2 regions of the Porphyromonas levii genome follow, and region 1 is predicted to be linked to the other one. Evidence: riboswitches for the same ligand, from Rfam matches in the RefSeq annotation. Region 1 holds a riboswitch; the other holds the start of a gene.

The links. Region 1 has a riboswitch for thiamine pyrophosphate ahead of thiD (bifunctional hydroxymethylpyrimidine kinase/phosphomethylpyrimidine kinase). Riboswitches for the same ligand answer to the same signal wherever they lie in the genome.
Region 2: it holds a riboswitch for thiamine pyrophosphate, as region 1 does, so the genes downstream of both, IX315_RS07610 (TonB-dependent receptor) here and thiD (bifunctional hydroxymethylpyrimidine kinase/phosphomethylpyrimidine kinase) in region 1, are expected to answer to the same signal.

The regions. Positions count from the first base shown of each region.
Region 1 is NZ_JADRGN010000027.1:4,398-14,981, forward strand. It holds gene IX315_RS06595 (outer membrane protein assembly factor BamD) at 1-77, shown strand, start outside; gene IX315_RS06600 (adenylosuccinate synthase) at 257-1,543, shown strand; gene IX315_RS06605 (zinc metallopeptidase) at 1,547-2,230, shown strand; gene IX315_RS06610 (energy transducer TonB) at 2,362-3,057, shown strand; gene IX315_RS06615 (glycosyltransferase family 2 protein) at 3,151-3,888, opposite strand; tRNA gene IX315_RS06620 (tRNA-Arg) at 3,931-4,002, shown strand; gene IX315_RS06625 (thiamine phosphate synthase) at 4,053-4,613, opposite strand; gene IX315_RS06630 (sulfide-dependent adenosine diphosphate thiazole synthase) at 4,665-5,438, opposite strand; gene thiC (phosphomethylpyrimidine synthase ThiC) at 5,452-7,020, opposite strand; gene IX315_RS06640 (thiamine phosphate synthase) at 7,017-7,643, opposite strand; gene thiD (bifunctional hydroxymethylpyrimidine kinase/phosphomethylpyrimidine kinase) at 7,640-8,449, opposite strand; TPP riboswitch at 8,546-8,649, opposite strand; gene IX315_RS06650 (site-specific tyrosine recombinase) at 8,969-9,871, shown strand; gene IX315_RS06655 (HU family DNA-binding protein) at 10,108-10,377, shown strand.
Region 2 is NZ_JADRGN010000035.1:1,726-12,309, forward strand. It holds gene IX315_RS07570 (sigma-54-dependent transcriptional regulator) at 1-895, opposite strand, end outside; gene IX315_RS07575 (ribosome maturation factor RimM) at 911-1,441, opposite strand; gene murA (UDP-N-acetylglucosamine 1-carboxyvinyltransferase) at 1,444-2,751, opposite strand; gene IX315_RS07585 (DUF4290 domain-containing protein) at 2,748-3,392, opposite strand; gene IX315_RS07590 (glucose-6-phosphate isomerase) at 3,397-4,743, opposite strand; gene IX315_RS07595 (NAD(P)H-dependent glycerol-3-phosphate dehydrogenase) at 4,744-5,748, opposite strand; gene lysS (lysine--tRNA ligase) at 5,741-7,282, opposite strand; gene IX315_RS07605 (porin family protein) at 7,455-8,096, opposite strand; TPP riboswitch at 8,803-8,910, shown strand; gene IX315_RS07610 (TonB-dependent receptor) at 9,030-10,584, shown strand, end outside.

The sequences.
Region 1 (10,584 bases):
GAGGTTTGGATAGACATAATCGACGTCTACAACTAGAGAACGATCGTAAAGCAAAAGAAGCGATTAAGACAAAGTGACTCTTGCAAGGCTCCTGTTACTAATGCCCCATTCCCCGTTTTCGCTGCGATTTAGCATCTTTGCTCGTGCGTTTACTCTACGTAATACGAATAATGTGTATATTTGTGATGTTTGAAGGGGAGCGTATGACTAATAACGAAAGTTTTATCGACTACGATATAAAATATATAATTAGGATATGAAGAAAGTAGATGTACTCTTGGGTCTCCAATGGGGCGACGAGGGAAAAGGTAAGGTAGTGGATGTGCTCACACCTAAGTACGACTTAGTAGCAAGATTTCAAGGTGGTCCGAACGCAGGGCATACCTTAGAGTTTGAGGGCAAAAAGGTCGTACTTCGTTCAATCCCATCGGGTGTATTCCAGGGTATGACCAATATGATTGGCAATGGCGTGGTACTTGATCCCGTACTCTTTGTAGAGGAGGCGAATGCACTGAAGGAAGGTGGATTGGATATCCAAGCTCGTTTGGTCATCTCCAAGAAGACCCATTTGATATTGCCTACTCACCGCCTTTTAGATGCCGCAAGTGAACGAGCAAAGGGCGATAAGAAGGTGGGGACAACGGGTAAGGGTATTGGTCCTACATATACCGATAAGATTAGTCGTAATGGCGTAAGGGTAGGGGATATCCTTTCTAATGACTTCAAGTCTCGCTACGAATCAGCCAAGGAGCGACACGTAGGACAGCTTAAGGCACTTGGCACCTCACTAGAAGAGTTGGCTCCTAATTTCTCAGAGCTTGAAAACCGATGGATGGAAGCTGTAGAGGCGCTTAAGGAGTACCAAATCGTAGATGGTGAGTTCTTGGTAAATAACACCCTAGCAGCGGATAAGGCGGTATTGGCAGAGGGGGCTCAAGGTTCACTTTTGGATATTGATTATGGTTCTTACCCATTTGTGACTTCATCGAATACTATTAGTGCTGGTGCTTGCACAGGTCTGGGCGTAGCACCTAGTCGTATCGGTCGCGTATTTGGTATTTTCAAGGCCTATTGCACAAGAGTAGGTGCTGGTCCATTTCCTACCGAGCTATTCGACCAGACAGGTGACCTTATGTGTGAACTAGGTCATGAGTTTGGCTCCGTTACTGGTCGTAAGCGTAGATGTGGCTGGATAGACCTCGTGGCACTAAAATATACTGTGATGCTCAATGGCGTTACCGACTTGATCATGATGAAGAGCGATGTGCTAGATACTTTTGATGAGGTAAAGGCTTGTGTCGCTTATGAGATTGACGGGGTGGAGACCACTCAGATGCCATTTGAACTAAATGAGCAAGTAAAGCCCGTGTACAAGAGTTTCAAAGGCTGGCATACTGATATGACTAAGTCAACTTCGGAGGCAGACTTTGGGGCAGACTTCAAGGCGTACATTCAGTTCATCGAAGAGTACTTAGGCGTACCTATCCGTATCGTTTCTGTCGGTCCAGATAGGGCGCAGACCATTATAAGAGAAGGTTTTTAAGACATGTGGATACCAACAGCATATATATTGATGTTTGGGGTGATGATACTGGGCATGCTTGTTCAGTGGAACCTCAAGAGAAAATTTAAGAAGTATTCCAAGATTCGTCTCGATAGTGGGCTTACTGGAAGAGAAGTCGCTGAACGAATGCTCCAGGAAAATGGCATCACGGATGTGCAGGTGATTTCAACCTCAGGACTACTCACAGATCACTACAATCCTGCCAATCGCACCATCAACTTAAGCGAGGCGGTTTACAGCTCCAATAGTGTAATGGCAGCAGCAGTTGCAGCTCATGAGACGGGTCATGCTGTGCAGCATGCTGTAGGGTATGCCCCACTCAAGATGAGATCAGCGCTAGTCCCTGCGGTGCAGTTCTCCTCCAATATAGTACAGTGGGTCCTGCTCGCAGGTATTTTCCTTGTGAATTCATTCCCTCAACTGTTGCTCGCTGGAATCATACTATTTGCACTCACAACGCTCTTTAGTATCATCACTCTACCTGTAGAGGTAGATGCGAGTAGAAGGGCTCTAGTATGGCTAGAGCGTTCTAGGGTCACCAGCTACGAACAACAGCCAATGGCTGCTACAGCATTACGTAGTGCCGCATACACTTATTTTGCTGCTGCTATCGGTTCGATTGCTACCTTACTTTACTATATCACGATATATAGCAGTAGGAGATGATAATAGCCCCAGAAAATGTTGGAGATATCAATAAAATGTGTACATTTGTGGGGTGAGAGGCAGTTTGTATAGCTAGCCCTCTAGGTACTATCGACAGAAATTGATTACAATATACTAAGACAAAACAAATTATGAGACAAAAGAAGACGGACAGAGCAAATCTGGAGAATAACAAGGGTTTATTCTTCCTGATGGGTTTGGTCGTTGCCTTGGCTACTGTCTTTGTTGCCTTTGAGTGGGGTAATAAGGAAATAACTGTAGAGGAGATTTCCCAGAATGTAGTCCTCGAGGAGATTGAGGATATTCAGATTACTCCTGAGGAGGAGCAAGCTCCACCTCCAGAGCCTGAGATTCAGCAAGAGGTTGTTGTAGAGGAGCTAACCATCGTTGAGGACGATGTAAAGGTAGCTGATGTTCAGATTGCTTCTGTAGACGACGCAGCTAACAAGCTACAGCAGACTTTTACTCCTCCAGCTCCTGCACAGCGTAGCCGTGAGGAAGTAGCAGACGACCACATCTTCGAGTACCTAGAGGAGATGCCAGAGTTCCCTGGTGGTCAGGCAGCGATGATGAAGTGGCTGAGCAAGAATATTCAGTATCCGCCAATCGCAGCAGAGAATAACATTCAGGGTCGTGTAATGGTGTCATTCGTTGTTGAGCCTGATGGTTCTATCTCTAACGTTCAGATTGCACGTGGTGTTGACTCCAACCTTGACAAGGAGGCAATCCGCGTGGTAAAGCAGATGCCTAAGTGGAAGCCTGGTATGCAGACTGGTAAGCCAGTACGTGCACGCTTCACACTCCCAGTACAATTCCGCCTCCAGTAATACTGAGAGTTTAGGATAATATAATAGCCGTGATACCTTGGGTGTCACGGCTATTTCATTTGTTCAGAGAAAACGTAGATCGGGCAACATTGATTATCTCTTTAGGATACTACGCAGCAAAATATAGGCATGGGAGAGTAGGGTACGCGCTAGTCCATAGTGGTGCCTCATAATCTGGAACCGCTCACGGAGTGATGCCTTATGGTTTTGTGTCGTGACCCCCTCTGAGAGATAGTCAGTAAGAACCAAGTGGGTATTGTGATTACGCTGGCTTTGCTTTAGGATGCGAATACACCAGTCAAAGTCGCTAGAAAAACGATAGGAGAGATTATACAGCGGAGCTAGCTCTCTTCGTGGATAGAAAGACTGGTGACAGACGAGCATCCCTCTGAGAAAGCTATCTTTCGTCAGCACCTGAGGGGCAGAGAGACGTCTATGCCTCAAGAAGCGACGATCTGTATCCACCATGTCCGTTTCGCCATATATGACATCAGGATGATTGGTTCCCACTTGGGCAAATACCTCTTCAAGTGTGGTAGTGGAGTGGAAAGTATCCCCCGCATTCATAAAACAAAGATAATCTCCTGTCGCTGCCTTAATTCCCTTATTCATTGCGTCGTAGATGCCTTTGTCGGGCTCAGAAATCAGGACATCTATATCTGCTCGATAAGACTCAAAGAGTTCGTTCGAGCCATCTGTAGAAGCACCATCAACAACAATATATTCAATGAATGGGTAGCTTTGCTCCGCCACAGACCTGAGGGTGTATTGTAACTCCTCATAGGCATTGTAGCAGATAGTCACCACACTTATTCTCTTTCTTCCTTGCATATAAGCTAAAAATGTAGTAAGTTTGCACCACGTTTGGGTACTGGCTCTGTAGTTCAACGGATAGAACAAAAGTTTCCTAAACTTTAGATATGGGTTCGATTCCCGTCGGAGCTACTTTAGAGACATCGCTAGTCATAGTGGTGTCTCTTTTTTGTGGCACAAAGTTACAGATAATTCCTTATGTAATGAGACGTAGCAGCGTGTTGCCAAAAGTCACCAAGTAGAGCCACTCCTCCGAAAGATAGCTCTCGGAGAAGCGGTAACTTATCCAAGGACACCCCTCCTAGTGCAAATACGTGTTGGTCGATAAGATCACCAGCTTCCCGAAGCTCATCTAGCGAAAACGCCGAGCCGTACCCTTCCTTTGATATACTATCGAATATGGGGCTTAGAAATAAGTAATTGACCTGTGGTTTATAAATCTGTACCTCCTCTAGAGTATGACAAGAAATAGAGCAGGGGAAGTGGTAATGGCGGATAAAGGGATGGCGTCTATTGAAATGGACTCCCCCAATAGGGTACTCCTCCGATAGCTGATGGTGGTCGTGCAGTACGATTCCAGAGAGTTGGTCTGCCGAGAAACTCTCAAGGAAATCCCTCGTCTCACCTTCGCTCCAGTCGGGTCTACGGAGGTGTAGCCTATAGATTCCCTCTTCGATAATCTCCTTGATCATCTCCCGCTCCGAGGGAAAAGGAGTAGGGGGAGTCAGTACTATTACCTTCATAAGATATTATAAATGGGGAGTAGTGCCCATGAGCTCTACTCCCCATTTGTCTTATTTCTTTAGTTTCTCGATGATCATATCAGCGACCTTCTTGCCACTCATCATCATGCCGCCAAAGATAGGTCCCATGCGAGGTGTTCCGTAAACTGCAGACGAAGCCATACCACACACGTAAAGTCCAGGATAAATCTCCTTTGTCCCTTCTACAACCATTTTCTCACCCGTCACGACATCAAGGGAGCGTTCGCCCACAACACCTCCGGTAGAAGTATTGAGCGTAGCGCCATTCTTCTTAGCTACCACTTGGCAAATCTCGCTATCGTGACCTGTGCCATCAATTACACACTTTGCCATGATATTTAGAGGGTCTACGTGCATCCCTTCGCGGAGTACAGGCGTCCAGTTCACCACTACGCCACTTACCTTATCCTCCTTATATACTACATCCTCTACAGAATAGCAGTTGAATATCTTAGCCCCAGCATGAACAGCCCTATATAGTAGAGCAGCCGTACTTTCTACAGAGTCCATAGTATAGAGGTTATCAGTGTAAGGGGTGTAATTGATGTCCATCTCCTTCACAATTTCCAGCGCTTCCTCTTGGAACACGATCTCGTTGAACATCATTGCGCCACCCCACATACCTCCACCTGGAGAGAGCTTGCGGTCGAACTGTGCTACCTTCAGTCCAGCTTTCGCGAGGTAGTATGCGGCAATAATGCCCGAAGGACCTCCGCCTACGATAGCAACGTCTAGGTCGAGACAATCATTTAGCTTCTCAAAATAGCGGGTAATAATCCCAGCAGATACCGTCTTCTCAATCATAAATACTATATTATTACTTATTGTTACATTCATTATCTATTGTCTGGCTAATCCTCATAGCACAGAAGTTCGGTCCACACATCGAGCAGAAGCGAGCATCCGTTGGATTACTCTTACGGTAATACTCCTCGGCTTTCTCAGGGTCTAAAGAGAGGTTAAACTGATCTTTCCACCTAAATTCGTACCTTGCCTTGCTTAAGGCATTGTCCCGAATTGCAGCCGCAGGATGTTGCTTGCCAAGATCAGCAGCATGTGCCGCAATCTTATAGGTAACTACGCCAGTACGCACATCTTCCTTGTCTGGTAGACCAAGATGCTCCATAGGTGTAACGTAGCAAAGCATGGCTGTACCATACCAGCCAATCATCGAAGCCCCGATAGCGCTTGTGATGTGATCATAAGCCGGAGCAATATCTGTGACAATAGGACCAAGGGTGTAGAATGGTGCTCCATGGCACTTCTCTATTTGGCGCTCCATATTCTCCTTGATCTTGTGCATCGGCACGTGTCCAGGACCTTCAATAAATACCTGTACATCCTTAGCCCAAGCGCGCTCCACGAGTTCGCCCATTGTGTCGAGTTCGGCAAACTGAGCCTTATCGTTGGCATCAAAAGTAGAACCAGGTCTGAGTCCGTCTCCTAGTGAAAGCGCCACATCATACTTACGACAGATATCACAGATATCGTCGAAGTGGCTGTAGAGGAAGCTCTCCTCGTTATTGATTTCACACCATTTGGAGATGATACTACCTCCTCTACTTACTATGCCCGTGAGTCGGGTATCGGCCAAGTGAATATTTTGTAGACGTATACCGCAGTGTATCGTGAAGTAGTCCACTCCTTGCTCACACTGCTCTAGTAGAGTATCTCTAAATACCTCCCATGAGAGGTCTTCTATCTTTCCATTTACTTTCTCAAAAGCTTGGTACATAGGTACTGTGCCTACAGGTACAGGGCTATTCCTAAGAATCCACTCACGGGTCTCTGTGATATTTTTCCCCGTAGAGAGATCCATTACGGTATCTCCACCCCACTTGCAGCTCCAGATTGCCTTCTCTACCTCCTCCTCTATGCTAGAGCCCATAGCTGAGTTGCCAATATTGGTATTGATCTTCACGAGGAAGTTGGTGCCGATAATCATGGGCTCAGTCTCGGGGTGCTTATGATTAGCTGGGATTACAGCTCTACCTGCTGCCACTTCTGAGCACACATATTCAGGCGTGATGTAGGTCTCTATGCCGAGTTCCTCACAGTTCATGTTCTCCCTGATAGCCACATACTCCATTTCAGGAGTGATTACCCCCTGCTTAGCATAGTAAAGCTGAGTGTGCTCACGTCCGTCTATCCAAGGCTGGCGTAGTTTAGGTAATCCTTTCTCAAGATTGATAGTTACCTCTGGGTCGCTATAGACGCCACTGGTATCGTATACAATCACCGAAGGATTTTCACGCCTCGTACCATCTTTAGCTACGGTTGGTAGTTGGTTGATTTTCCTCATGCCTACCCTAATCTCGGGGAATAGCTTACCTGCAAGGTAAATCTTCTCCGAATTGGGGTATTTAATCTTAAAGTCCTGCTTCATAATTGCTTTATTTCATTTAGAATCTTCTTCACTTCTTCAGTCGGGTCTGCTGCACATAGCACAGTACTACTCAGTGCAATCCCAGAAACCCCTAGCTCAATAAGGGGACGAATATCTTCCCTTGTGATGCCTCCAATAGCTACTAGAGGAAGCTCCATACCCTCCTCCTTCATCTCTTTGAGTAACATGCGGTAGCCCTCCAAGCCAAGGGTAGGGGCAAGCTGCTCCTTCGTAGTGGTAAACCTGAAGGGTCCACAACCTACGTAGTTTGCTCCATGCTCATAATGCCTCCGAATCTCTGCTAGGGTATTTGCCGTACCGCCAATGATATACTTCTCTCCTAGTAAGGCACGAGCATCAGCTATGGGCATATCCTTTTGACCCAAGTGCACTCCATCAGCACCCAGCTCATTGACTAGCTCTACATGATCATCGAGAATCATGGTTGCTTGGTACTCGTCACAAAGCTCACGCAACGGCCTCCCCTCCTTTAGGATTTGCTCTCTTGTTGCCCCCTTCATGCGCAGTTGTATCCACCTGCATCCACCTTTGAGGGCGAGTAAAGCGCCATCCAGATAACTGTGTCTCTCTGTCTGATGAGTGATAAACTGTAGTGTCTTCATCGTTTGATGCTCTTTTGAGGGTTATAAAAATGATCTACAGGACCATGTCCATGCCCTATACTTAGGTCTTTGCCCGACAATAACGCTTCAGTGAGGTATAACTTCCCAAGGGCAACAGCCTGTGAAAGGGTCTGCCCTTGTGCAAGGTATGCGGTAATAGCAGAGGATAGGGTGCAGCCGGTGCCATGCGTGTTGGGACTCTCAATCCTACTATGGGTAAAGGTTTGGCAACCGTCATTATGGAAAAGATAGTCGGTAGCCTCTTTCTCCCAAGTATGACCTCCTTTGATGAGCACCGCTCTCGCACCGTGAGAGAGGAACCATTGTCCAGCCTCCTCAAGAGCATGCTGAGAAGTCATCTTGGTTTTCGAGAGTACCTCGGCCTCCTGAAGATTAGGAGTGATGAGTGTGGAGAGTGGAAGTAATTGCCTCGTAAATAGCTCTACGGCCGTGTTGTCGATAAGTCTGTCACCACTGGTGGCAACCATTACAGGGTCTATCACAAGAGGGATATCACACTCCTGAAGTAAGCTTGCTACACAATGGATAATATCAGAATTATAGAGCATACCTATCTTGATGGCTAATGGAGGAATATCCTCCAAGATAGCTTCTAGCTGAGACCTCACTAGCTCTACAGGAAGCGGTAGTACAGCCCTTACCCCACATGTATTTTGGGCAGTAATCGAGGTAATCACCGACATAGCGTAGCATCCTAGTGCTGACATCGTCTTGATATCCGCCTGTATGCCTGCTCCTCCTGAGCAATCTGAACCCGCAATGGTCAGTGTAGGTAGGTATTTCATGTGTTTGCCTATAATAACAGTTACGAGTTACGGCTACGCAGAATCCCTTCAAAAGATGCTGCGTAGCCGTAACTCGTAACTCCTGGGAGACCCAGAATAACGCGTAACTCTTATTCCTACGGCAGCATTACCTGCATCAGGTTCTAAGGGTATCTTCTCAGCACACTACAATTATAATAGTGGCACCCCTTCACTGGATCCAGCTCCAGTCGTTACTCAAATAAATCTATTGGCAAACTTAACCCTTTTTTCTCGCCCCACCAAATAGGTATCATTCCCACCATGTTCTATACTCCCAAAATCTTCTCCGTAGAGCATTCATTGTGGCTCGCGCAAGTAAGAAAATTTATTCCTAGGAATAAATTTATTTTTCTGTACAAATAAAAATATTTATCTCTAGGGAAAGTTTTATTTATTCCTAGGAATAAATTTGTGTACTCAGTAGACTATCACAAAGCGCTATGGCTCTACTACTTAGACAAGCTATGGAATAGCTCTAGAAAGTGGTAACTTTGGGGTATGAAAGATAGAAAAATAGATGAGCTACTGCAGGATTATCGTGATTACCTGCTGCTAGAACGAAATTTAGCAGAGAATAGCATCGTGAGCTATGGTAGGGATGTGCAGCACTTGGTTGAGTATGCCGAGATGCGAGAGAAGTCATATCTCGAGCTTACGTATGAGGAATTAGAAGGTTTTTTGGCATATCTCTCCGATCTTGGACTGAGGCAAAAGAGCCTTCGCCGAACGGTGAGTGGGGTGAAAAGCTTTTACCGTTTTCTAGAATTGGAGGAGATTCTAGAAGATAATCCTACGGAGACCCTCGAAGGCCCTAAAGTATCGGAGCATCTGCCTGAAGTACTGACGGTGGAGGAGGTGGATGAACTTATCGGTGCGATAGACCTTGATACGTCCAATGGAGTGAGAAATGCGGCGCTTATAGAGCTTCTGTATAGTTGTGGGCTTAGGGTATCAGAGGCTTGCGACCTCACATTTCCATCCCTCTTTTTGGAGGAGAAGTACATCCGAGTGGTAGGTAAAGGTAGTAAAGAGCGATTGGTGCCTATGTCTGAAAGTGCAGTAGAGCGGATTATGGATTATTTGCCCATTCGTCACGCTGTAGAGGCAAAGCCAGGATACACCCATCATGTGTTTCTTAACCGTATTCGCACTGGCATTTCTCGGCAAATGGTATTTATGGTGATCAAGGAGCTGGCCGAACGCATAGGCCTAGAGAAAGAAATCTCGCCGCATACCTTTAGGCACTCTTTCGCTACACATCTTTTGGAGGGTGGAGCCAACCTACAAGCCATTCGTGATATGCTAGGGCATGCCGATATTTCTACAACTGAAATTTACACACATATTGATAGAAGTAAGCTCAGAGATGACATCCTGAACTACCATCCACGTAATCATTGACCTCTCATAACTTGAGGAGATATCAATAATAGTGCTGTATACCCTTTTATATAGGTGTAAAGTCAATATTTAATATGTAAAAAATCTAAAAATAGTCATATCTACTTGGTTTTACGAATAATTACACTATATTTGGACATGAATTAGTGAGGGCTTTGTCCATAGAGATAGATGACTTTACTAAGAATTGCAAAAATGATAATTTTATATACTTCCATTTTTAAATTTGTTTTAATATGAATAAGACTGAATTTATTGCTGCTATTGCAGAAAAAGGTGAACTAACTAAAGTTGACGCTAAGAAAGCCGTTGATGCTGGTATCGAGGTTATTCGTGAGGAGATGTTGAAGGGCGAAAAGATTGCTATCCTAGGCTTTGGTACCTTCTCTGTTTCAGAGCGTGCTGCTCGCGAGGGTGTAAATCCTCAGACTGGCAAGAAGATGAAGATTGCTGCTCGAAAGGTAGTTCGTTTCAAGGCAGGTGCCGCTCTCAACCTTAACAAGTAATCTGAGAGCAATCTAGATTTTAGGCTCCGCACTCACCATTAATTGAGAGAGTGTGGAGCCTTTTTTATTCTCTCAATAAACCTTTTCGAGTCATGTGTTGTTATATAACCGAAGCGCAATAATGCGTGAATGTTTTGAATGAAGACAAGATACATTACTGTAGCACTAGCATCGCTACTTATCGGGCTTTCCTCTTTTGATGTTAAG
Region 2 (10,584 bases), on a different contig from region 1:
GGAAGAAGAGGTCCTCACGGAAGATCCCCTCAGCTACCATACTACGAAGGTCGGCATTGGTGGCACTGACCACACGTACATCCACTTTCTGAGGTTTACTATCACCCAATACCTCGAAGGTCTGATCTTGGAGCACTCTCAGTAGTTTTACCTGACATGAGGCATCGAGCTCTCCTATCTCATCTAAGAATATGGTGCCACCATCTGCGAGTGAGAAGCGACCTTTACGGTCGGCATACGCATCAGTGAAGGCGCCTTTTTTATGTCCAAACATCTCGCTCTCGAAAAGGCTCTGAGAGATACCACCGAGATTGACTTTTACGAAGGGTTCTTTGCTTCGCTTACTATGCTGATGTATCGCCTCGGCTATCAGCTCCTTACCAGTGCCACTCTCTCCCGTAATCAATACGGAAGCAGTGGTAGGTGCAATGCGTGCCACGGTACGCAGTAGCTCTTGCATGGCGGGTGAGCGCCCTATGATGTTGGGGAAATTGGGGTCACTCTCTGAGTGAAGAGTCTCGGAGGAGATGCTGATGGCATTCTCTATCGTCTTGAGGAGCTGACGATTCTCCCAAGGCTTGGAGACGAAGTCAAAAGCCCCTAGCTTCATTCCCCTCACTGCCAGCTCTATACTTGCCCAAGCAGTCATCAGTATAACTGGGGAATGGGGCGCAAATATCTTGACTCTTTGGAGGAGTTCGAGCCCCTCTTCTCCTGTAGTGGAGAGGGTATAATTCATATCCATGAGTACCACCTGTGGGGCTACTCTGCGGACAATATCAAGAGCCTCTGTAGGATTGGTGGCCATAAGGACTTCATAGCCCGAACGCTTGAGAAGCAGCGAGAGCGAAGCCCTGACTGCGGAATCATCGTCTATGACCAATATAGGCTGCATAGTGAGAGGGAAAGATTAGAGATCTAATAATTCGAGAGGGAAGTCCATGGTGATGATGCGGTGGTGATCGTCGATAGACGCAATCCACTGCTCTACTAGAGGGATGGTGACTTCGGAATGATTGGGTCGCTCTATAAGGATAAGGATATTGGTAGTAGAGCTATCGATGTCCACTATTCGCCCTATAAGCTCGCCCCCAACATGCTGTAACTGATAGTTGCGAAAGGTAAGGGAGATATTGCTGTGCTCTTCGGGGAGCTCGTCTTGGTGTATCTGCGCTTCAAGACCCACAAGAGTTTCTGCATCCGTTAGGGTGTCTACGCCTTCAAAACCTATGATAAACTGTTCTCCCCCACCCCGAATACTAGCCAGCCTATAGGGGACGGGGATTTCGTCGATTAGTAAAAATAGGAATTGGGGTTCAAGCTCCTCAAAAGCCAGTGATACAAGGGCGAGGATAACCTCTCCCTGATTGCCATGGGTACGACGCACCTTGCCATAAGCAATTAGCTGCTTCGGGTCGATGGTTGGGAAGGGATTGGGCATACTTAGATACGCTTAATAATTGCCCCCAAATCATTGAGGCGCTGGTCGATAAATTGATAGCCTCGGTCTATTTGGTCGATATTATCAATACGACTAGTGCCATTGGCCGACATGGCTGCTATGAGTAGCGCAATTCCGGCACGGATATCTGGCGAAATCATATTGCCACTGCGGAGCTTAAACTTTCGATCAAGCCCTATCACAGTAGCCCTATGCGGGTCGCATAGTATTATTTGCGCACCCATATCGATGAGCTTATCGACGAAGAAGAGACGGCTCTCAAACATCTTTTGATGGATAAGGACACTCCCTCGCGCTTGAGTAGCGGTTACGAGGAGGACGCTCAAAAGGTCAGGCGTGAGCCCAGGCCAAGGGGCATCAGATATAGTGAGGATAGAGCCATCCATGAAACTATCTATCTCGTAACGCTCTTGTGCAGGGATGTGGAGGTCGTTGCCGCGCTCCTCGATAGTGATACCAAGGCGGCGGAAGGCATTGGGGATAATTCCGAGCTCTCGGGTCTCGACCTCCTTAATAGTAATCTCGGAGGAGGTCATGGCCGCCATGCCAATAAAGCTGCCTACCTCAATCATATCGGGAAGTAGGCGATGCTCGGTACCGCCTAGCTTAGCCACCCCATGAATAGTTAGGAGGTTGCTGCCTATCCCATCTATCTTGGCACCCATACGGACTAGCATTCGGCATAACTGCTGAATATATGGCTCACAGGCGGCATGGTAAATGGTGGTCTCACCCTCGGCAAGCACGGCTGCCATGATGATATTCGCCGTACCAGTGACCGATGCCTCATCGAGGAGCATATAAGTGCCTCTGAGTGGTTCCTCTACATCGATACTAAAGAGCTCCTTTTTGGTATCGTAATTCATCTTGGCACCTAGATTGATGAAGCCTTGGAAGTGGGTATCTAGCCTACGACGCCCTATCTTATCTCCTCCTGGTTTACCTATAGAAGCTTTGCCAAAACGAGAGAGGAGCGGTCCGATGAGTAGAACACTTCCTCTAAGCTTACCACTCGCCCTCAGGAAGTCTTGGGAGTATGCGAAGTCGAGATTAACATCGTCTGCCTTGAAGGTATAGGTATCAGGCGATAGCTTACGCACCTTCACACCGAGATCCATAAGGAGCTGAATCAGATTATTGACATCTAGGATATCGGGGATATTACTGATCTTGACCTCTTCATCGGTAAGTAATACTGCTGATATCACTTGCAACGCTTCATTCTTAGCACCCTGAGCAAATATCTCACCGTGGAGCTGATGCCCACCTTCTACAACAAACGAACTCATCTCTTCTTCTTTTTATTCTTATTGACCTTCCTTACCAAAAGCCCGCCATTACTAGAGAGCTGTGGTGAGGGCTGAAGTAGCTCCTTGGCCTCTGGGAGTGAGCAGATCATCTCATCGAGATAAATCTTGCCCTCAGATAGCTCAAAGAGATCTGCGAATATCTTAGCATTGGTGACCGTCTCCTTATTCCACTGGATGTAGCTACGCTTCATCTGGAGGGCGGTCTCCTTAGCAAGTGTATCTCGTTCAGCTCCCTCGGGAAGCGACAACACCTCCTCAATCATCCGCTCTACGATCTTACCATAGTGGCGATAGGCAGGCTTCGTAGCCTGCTCATTCACCATGGCGCACTTCATCTTGGTCTCGAACTCCTCTCGTGTAGTAACTACGTAAGGGAAGTCTACATCCAGCTTGAAGTCCGACATAATATATAGATGATCCCAGAGAACCTGCCAGTAGTCGTCGCGCTCCTTATCTCTGCCCGATACCATATTCATGGTCTCGATAATCGACTCGGCACACGCCTGACGTTCTTCCCTATCCTCGATGGTCAGGCAATGCTCCACCATATTCTGGATATTGCGACCGTACTCGGGAAGGATAAGAACTTTGTTCTCTGTATAATAATCTTGCTCTATCATGCTATTAGTCCAATTCGCTTACCCTAGCCTTAATTGCCTTAGACGCCTCCTCAAAACCAGGCTTATCGAGTAGGGCAAACATATTCTTCTTATACGCCTCCACCCCTGGCTGGTCAAACGGATTGACCTCCAGTAGATAGCCACTAATTCCTACCAACTTCTCGAAGTAGTAGAATAGCTGACCTATATTATAGGCATCAAGACGCTCAATACTCATCTGCACCACAGGCACTCCACCATCTAGGTGAGCCAGCATAGTGCCACGCTCCGCCTGTTTATTAACAAAGTCGATACGCTTCCCCGCGATGAAGTTCAGCCCATCCAGATTCTCCTCATCGGTAGGTATCCGACACTCCTTTTCCTGCTCCTCTACGCTAATAAAGGTCTCAAAGATGGTGCGTTCGCCTTCCTGTATCCACTGACCCATAGAGTGGAGATCGGTAGAAAAGTCCACAGCGGTTGGGAATAGCCCTTTATGCTCTTTGCCCTCGCTCTCTCCGAAGAGCTGCTTCCACCACTCATTCACGTAGTGCATCTTAGGATGGAAGTTCACGAGTATCTCTATCTTCTTGCCCGAGCGATATAGTGCCACACGGGTAGCGGCATGCTCCTCGACCATTTTAGCGCCTTCTGTTCCCAGCTGAAGCGCTTGCTCCATTGCCTGAGCTCCCCTTACGAGTGCTGTAATATCGAAACCAGCGGTAGCGATTGGCACCAATCCAACTGGCGTAAGTACGCTAAAGCGCCCACCTACATTATCAGGTATTACGTAGCTCTTATAACCCATCTTATCAGCGAGACTACGAAGTGCGCCCTTTGCTTGGTCGGTTATGGCTACGATATGTTCGCGTGCGAAGTCGGTGCCCTCTTGCTCCTCCAGTAACTGCTTCAGTAGTCTGAAAGCCACTGCAGGCTCAGTAGTGGTACCGCTCTTAGAAATATTGATGAGTCCGAACTTGCGACCACGGAGTAGCTCAAGTAACTCCGCCATATAATCCTCAGAGATATGATGCCCAGCATACAGCAGACGAGCGCCCTCAGCTGGCTTCACCTGAGCAAAGGCATCGCTCAATGCCTCTACCACAGCTTTGATACCAAGATAGGAGCCACCGATACCTATGGTCACCACGAACTCGCAATCCCTACGCAGCCTATCGGCAGTAGCCTGAATGTCTCCCAAGAAAGCATCCGTGATGCTCGATGGTAACCCTACCCAGCCTAGGAAGTCACTGCCCTTACCCTCGCCAGTAAACAAACTCTTGTGACTACTCTCTGCCAGTGGCAATAGGGTCTCGTATGTTGTCTTTACGCCATTATCTCTAAGCGCATTACCTAATCTTACCTTCATAATCTATGTCAGTTTCAAACTTAAATTCCTAAAAGTATCCTTTGCCTTCTCCTTATTGTAGAGAAGGTCATACACCGCTTCAGCTATCGGCAAGTCCACCTTATACTTCTTATTTAGCTCATTGATACACTTCGCACCATAGTAGCCCTCAGCCGTCATCTCCATTTCGGCTTGAGCTTGCTTCACCGAATAGCCCTTGCCAATCAGCGTCCCCAATGTACGGTTACGGCTATACCTACTATAGCCTGTTACTAAGAGGTCGCCCAGGTACACCGAGTCGTTGATATTTCGCTCGGCACTAGATGCCCGTGCTAGGAATCGTGCCATCTCCTTAGTAGCATTGGAGATCAATACCGCTTGGAAATTATCGCCCATCCGTAGCGATTGGCAGACGCCCGACGCTATCGCATAAATATTCTTCAGCACGCTACCCAACTCGATTCCTGTCACATCACTGCTCACCTTGCAGAAGGTATAATCACTCTGGAAGACCTTACTCAGCTGCTCTGCTCTACGCACATCGCTGCACGCCAACGTAAGGTAGCTCAGCCTATTCAGCGCTACCTCCTCGGCATGAGTAGGTCCACTGATAACGCCGATCTGCTCATCAGGTACCCCAAGAGTATCTCTAAGATAGTCCGAGATGACTACATAATCATCGGGGATAATACCCTTAATAGCATTGAGGACAAACTTGCCTTGTAGCGATCCCTTCTTCGCTTTCTCCAGAATACCCTTGATATATGGTGATGGTGTCACCAGTATCAGCGTATCCGATGCCTCCACAATACTAGGAATATCAGTAAAGAAGTCAATCCGCTCCGTATCAAATAGCTGAGTAGTAAGATAGGTGGGATTGTGCTGAGACCTACGGAACTGGCGTACGGTCTCGCCGAAACGGAAGTACCAATTGATCCGCTCCTCTCGCTCCATCACAATCTTAGCGAGTGCTGTAGCCCAGCTACCGCTACCTATGATGCCTATGCGCCCGGGCTCCCAATTATTCATTATCCTGTTGCTCTTCGCTCTTTGCCTTAATCTCTGGCTTCATCTGAGGGAAAAGGAGTACCTCTTGGATACTCTCCTGTCCTGTAAGAAGCATTACAAATCTATCCATACCGATGCCCATACCGCTCGTAGGTGGCATTCCGTACTCAAGAGCACGCACAAAGTCTTGGTCGATGATCATCGCCTCATCGTCGCCCTTCTCCGAGAGTCGCATCTGCTCACGGAATCGCTCGAGCTGGTCAATCGGATCATTTAGCTCGGAGTAGGCGTTGAGCAATTCCTTACCATTCACCATTAGCTCGAAGCGCTCAGTAAGCCCCTCCTCACTACGGTGCATCTTGGTTAGTGGCGACATCTCCACCGGATAATCGATGATATAAGTAGGCTGGATAAAGTTCTTCTCGGCTTTCTCTCCGAAGAGTTCGTCAATCAACTTACCCTTACCCATTGTCTCATCCACCTCGATACCCTGAGCCTTACAAGCTGCTCTCAGTTCCTCCTCGCTCTTGTCCTTAATATCGAAGCCTGTATACTTGAGGATAGCTTCCCGCATAGTCATCCTTGGGTAAGGTGCCTTGAAATCAATCACCTTATCACCTACCTGAGTGGTCGTAGTACCATTGACCTGAATGGCAATATACTCGAGCATCTGCTCAGTCATCTCCATCATCCAATTGTAGTCGGTATAAGGTACGTACACCTCCATAGCGGTAAACTCTGGGTTGTGTGTACGGTCCATTCCCTCATTACGGAAGTTCTTGCTAAACTCATACACGCCATTGAACCCGCCTACAATCAGGCGCTTCAGATACAACTCATTGGCGATACGCAAATATAGTGGTATATCGAGCGCATTGTGATGTGTCACAAACGGACGAGCCGAAGCGCCCCCAGGGATACTCTGTAGTATAGGGGTCTCGACCTCTAGGTAACCGCGAGCATCAAGGAACTCCCTCATGGCCTTAAACGTCTTGGTACGCTTCACGAATATATCTCTCACACGAGGGTTTACCACAAGGTCGACATACCTCATGCGATAGCGCTGCTCTGGATCGCTAAATGCGTCGTACACCACACCATCCTTCTCCTTCACTACTGGGAGTGGGCGAAGTGTCTTAGATAGAATCTTTAGCTCCTGCACATGTATAGAGACCTCACCCATCTTGGTACGGAATACAAAGCCCTTTACCCCAATAAAGTCACCGAGATCCAATAGCTTCTTGAATACCGTATTGTATAGTTCCTTATCCTCTCCAGGAGCAATATCATCACGAGTCACATAGAGCTGGATACGACCAGTAGAATCTTGTAGCTCGCAGAAAGAGGCTTTACCCATCACGCGGCGCATCATCATACGCCCTGCCATAGACACCTCCCTCACGGGAGCATCGTCCTGAAAGTTTGCTACAACCTCATCAGCATAACCTGTAACTACAAACTCCTCTGCAGGATAAGGGTTAATCCCCATATCCTTTAGCTTCTGAAGACTCTCCCTCCTCAATACTTCCTGCTCGCTTAGCTCTCTTGTACTCATATATCTCTTTATAATATAAATGCAAATCAATAGCACCCTTTGGGCACACCATACACTTTGCCACAAATTTACCCAAAATAATCGACTATATCCGTAAGGGCACAATATATAAAAAGGAGACTCGCCCCTATGCAGGACGAGCCCCCTTGTCTCTATTACGCTAATCCGTAGATTAGAAGCGGTAACCTAGGGTAACGAAGAAGCTAGTGTTATTATTCTTCGTACCAGCCTTGATACCTAGGATATCAATATCAGGAGTGATGTCGTAAAGACCTACCTGAGTACCTACAGTAAGCATAATACGGCTGTACTCTACACCAGCACCTACCTGGAGACCCCAGTCGAAAGCACGTAGACCGCCAATCTCCTTACCTAGGATGGTTGTCTTCTTGAATGGGTTGTAGGTATCAGTCTTATCACCATACTTTGCAGAGCCACCAACACCGTAAGCTAGATATGGACCAGCGTTAACGAAAGCGTTGAGCCTGCTGTCTACATCAAAACGTAGGTTAGCTAGGATAGGAAGGTCTACATAGTAGTAAGAATTTCTAACCTTCTCCTTATCACCATAAGCAACACCCTTCATAGAGAAGTTAAGACCTGGCTGAACACTTAGCTGCATGGTACCACTAGTAAGTACAGGCACATCAATTGCAACACCAGCGCGAGCGCCTGAAGCGATCTTAGCGTTATCAAAACCAGTAACCTTCGAACCCTGATAACCAGCGCTTACGATAATACCTGGGCGTGACTGTGCCATCGCACCAATAGCGAAAAGTGAGCTCACAAGAGCTGCAAAAATAATCTTCTTCATAAATGTCAAATTCAAAAATTAAACATAGGAGAGCCCTACTCTATATAAGTCGAGGCTTCATCCCCTTAGCAATCGAAAGCAAATGTAGGGATAAAAAAAGTAAAGTTGAGTAGAATCCGTCAACATTAACACACATTAAACGACCATTTAACGACTTAGCAAATATTTAATGAATTACACTACTATACACTTGATAATCCTAACTCAAAAGTCAACCACTCAGTACGCATAGTCAAGCAAACTAGTACGTAGAAGTCAATAGACCAGTAAAAATCAGGCTCATAGGGGCAAGCTGACAGTCGAATCTATTCGACAAAAGTCAACTATTCCAGTAAGTAAAACACATAAGAAATACACTCTACATGCACCTTTGATAGACACCGCACGAGCCATCTCCCCAGAGTCCATGAACCGCCTCTAGTATAGGCAAGACCATTTAATATATACTAATTGACGCATTTGATATATATTAATTACCCCAATTAGTATATATTAAATTTGTCAATTAGTATATATTAAATGGTCATACACTCTACCAAGCTGGTTCAAGCCACTGGTATAGAGCGTCCTATGGATAGGGGCATCAGGTTTATCTCGATAATGTGCTATTGGAGAAATAGAGCCGTTGCCCGAGTGACTAAAAAGAGTTAGCTTTGCGCTGCAATAAAGCAGCATAGGTGGCTTACTTATACTGCGCATCTATTTATTCTCTCGCAAGGGGTGCCGCTCTGAAGCTCGCTTCAAGGGTAGCTGAGATAAGACCCTCCGTACCTATTCGGATAATGCCGATGTAGGGATGCGATTGTCGGAACCGCTCCTGTAGGGTCGACCAATCCTTTTATCTTATCCTCCCCATACCGAGTAGCCTAAATAGCTACAGATAGTAGGTCACAAGTATTAGTAATGCTATACAGAATGATAAAGGATAGATTTATGACAAAGATTCACACTTTAGCCAAGCAAAGGCTTCCCGGAATGGCTTCCCTACTGATGATAGGGGCTCCTACTGCGCTTTGGGCACAGGAGCAGGTACAAATGGAGCACAAACTGGATGAGCTCGTCATCGTGGGTACTCGCCCAGGGGAGCGCACACCTATTACTAAACAGAAGATAAAGGTCAAAGCCCTTCAGCGCAAGACCACAGCATGGGATATACCTTCCCTATTACAAGGTACCCCTTCGCTCATCACCACAAATGAGAGTGGTGTATTTGGCGGCTATACCTACTTCTCGATTAGAGGGGTAGACCCTACGAGAGTTAATATCACGGTGAATGGAGTTCCTGTAAACGACTCTGAGAGCCAGACGGTATTCTGGGCAAATATGCCCGACTTTGGTTCGCGCCTTCAAGACATCGTCGTGGTGCGTGGTGCCGGTGCTTCTTCTTTTGGCGCAGGCGCTTTTGGTGCCACTATGGATATGCAGACCGCTATGCCCTCTCGCAAGGCAGGTGGTAGCATAGGCACCTACTGGGGTTCTTTTGGGCTCAATCGTAATGTACTCAGCCTAGAGACGGGCAAACTAAGCAGTGGATGGAGCCTAAATGGTTACCTCTCTTACATCCAGAGCAAGGGATATGTAGATAGGTCGGGTGGTCATGGTCTCTCCTACTTTGCCCAAGCTAGGTATGAGGCAGATAAGTACGACTTCCGCCTCATACACCACCGTGGCATTCAGCAGACAGGGATTGCATGGAACGGGCTAGAGCCTCAGCAAGAGAAGAAATATGGTAGGAGGTTCAACCCTGCAGGGTGGATCAATACGGACGAAGCGGATCCAGCCAAGCATCAGTTCCACAATAATACCGACAACTACGACCAGAGCCATACCTACGCTATATTCCGCCGTTTCCCACAAGACAACTTCAAGTACGAAGTCACCCTACATTACACTTGTGGCAAGGGTTTTACCCACGAATATCGTACTGGTCGGAAGTACCGAGAATACGGACTGGTACCAGCTACAGATAAGCGCAAAAACACACTCATCAGGGAGAAGTACCTAGATAATCACTTCTTCGGTGGAAATGCCAACTTCGGTTACAGCTTTAGCCGTGCTAGACTCTCTGCAGGATTCTCTGCCAACCACTATATAGGCGACCACTATGGCGAGCTCCCTTATGTAGCTGACCCAACTGTCGCATACGTACCCAACCAAGAGTATTACCGTAATCACTCCACTCGTACCGATGCATCTATCTACGTGAAGGGAGAGTTCGACCTCTCCGAGAGACTCATGCTCTACACTGATGTAATGTATCGCCACGTATATGCTGTGATGACTGGCTCTACTGATAAGTGGAGCGACCACGATGGTAAGCTCGATATCTTGGATTACAAACTGCCTTACAACTTCGTACTCCCAAAGGTAGGACTACACTTCCGCCCCAATAGCGCAAGCAACCTGTACCTATCGCTTGCCACTGCGGGCAAGGAACCCAATCGTAAGGTGTATACCGAGAGCCGCCAATACGACGAGGAGGGCAAGC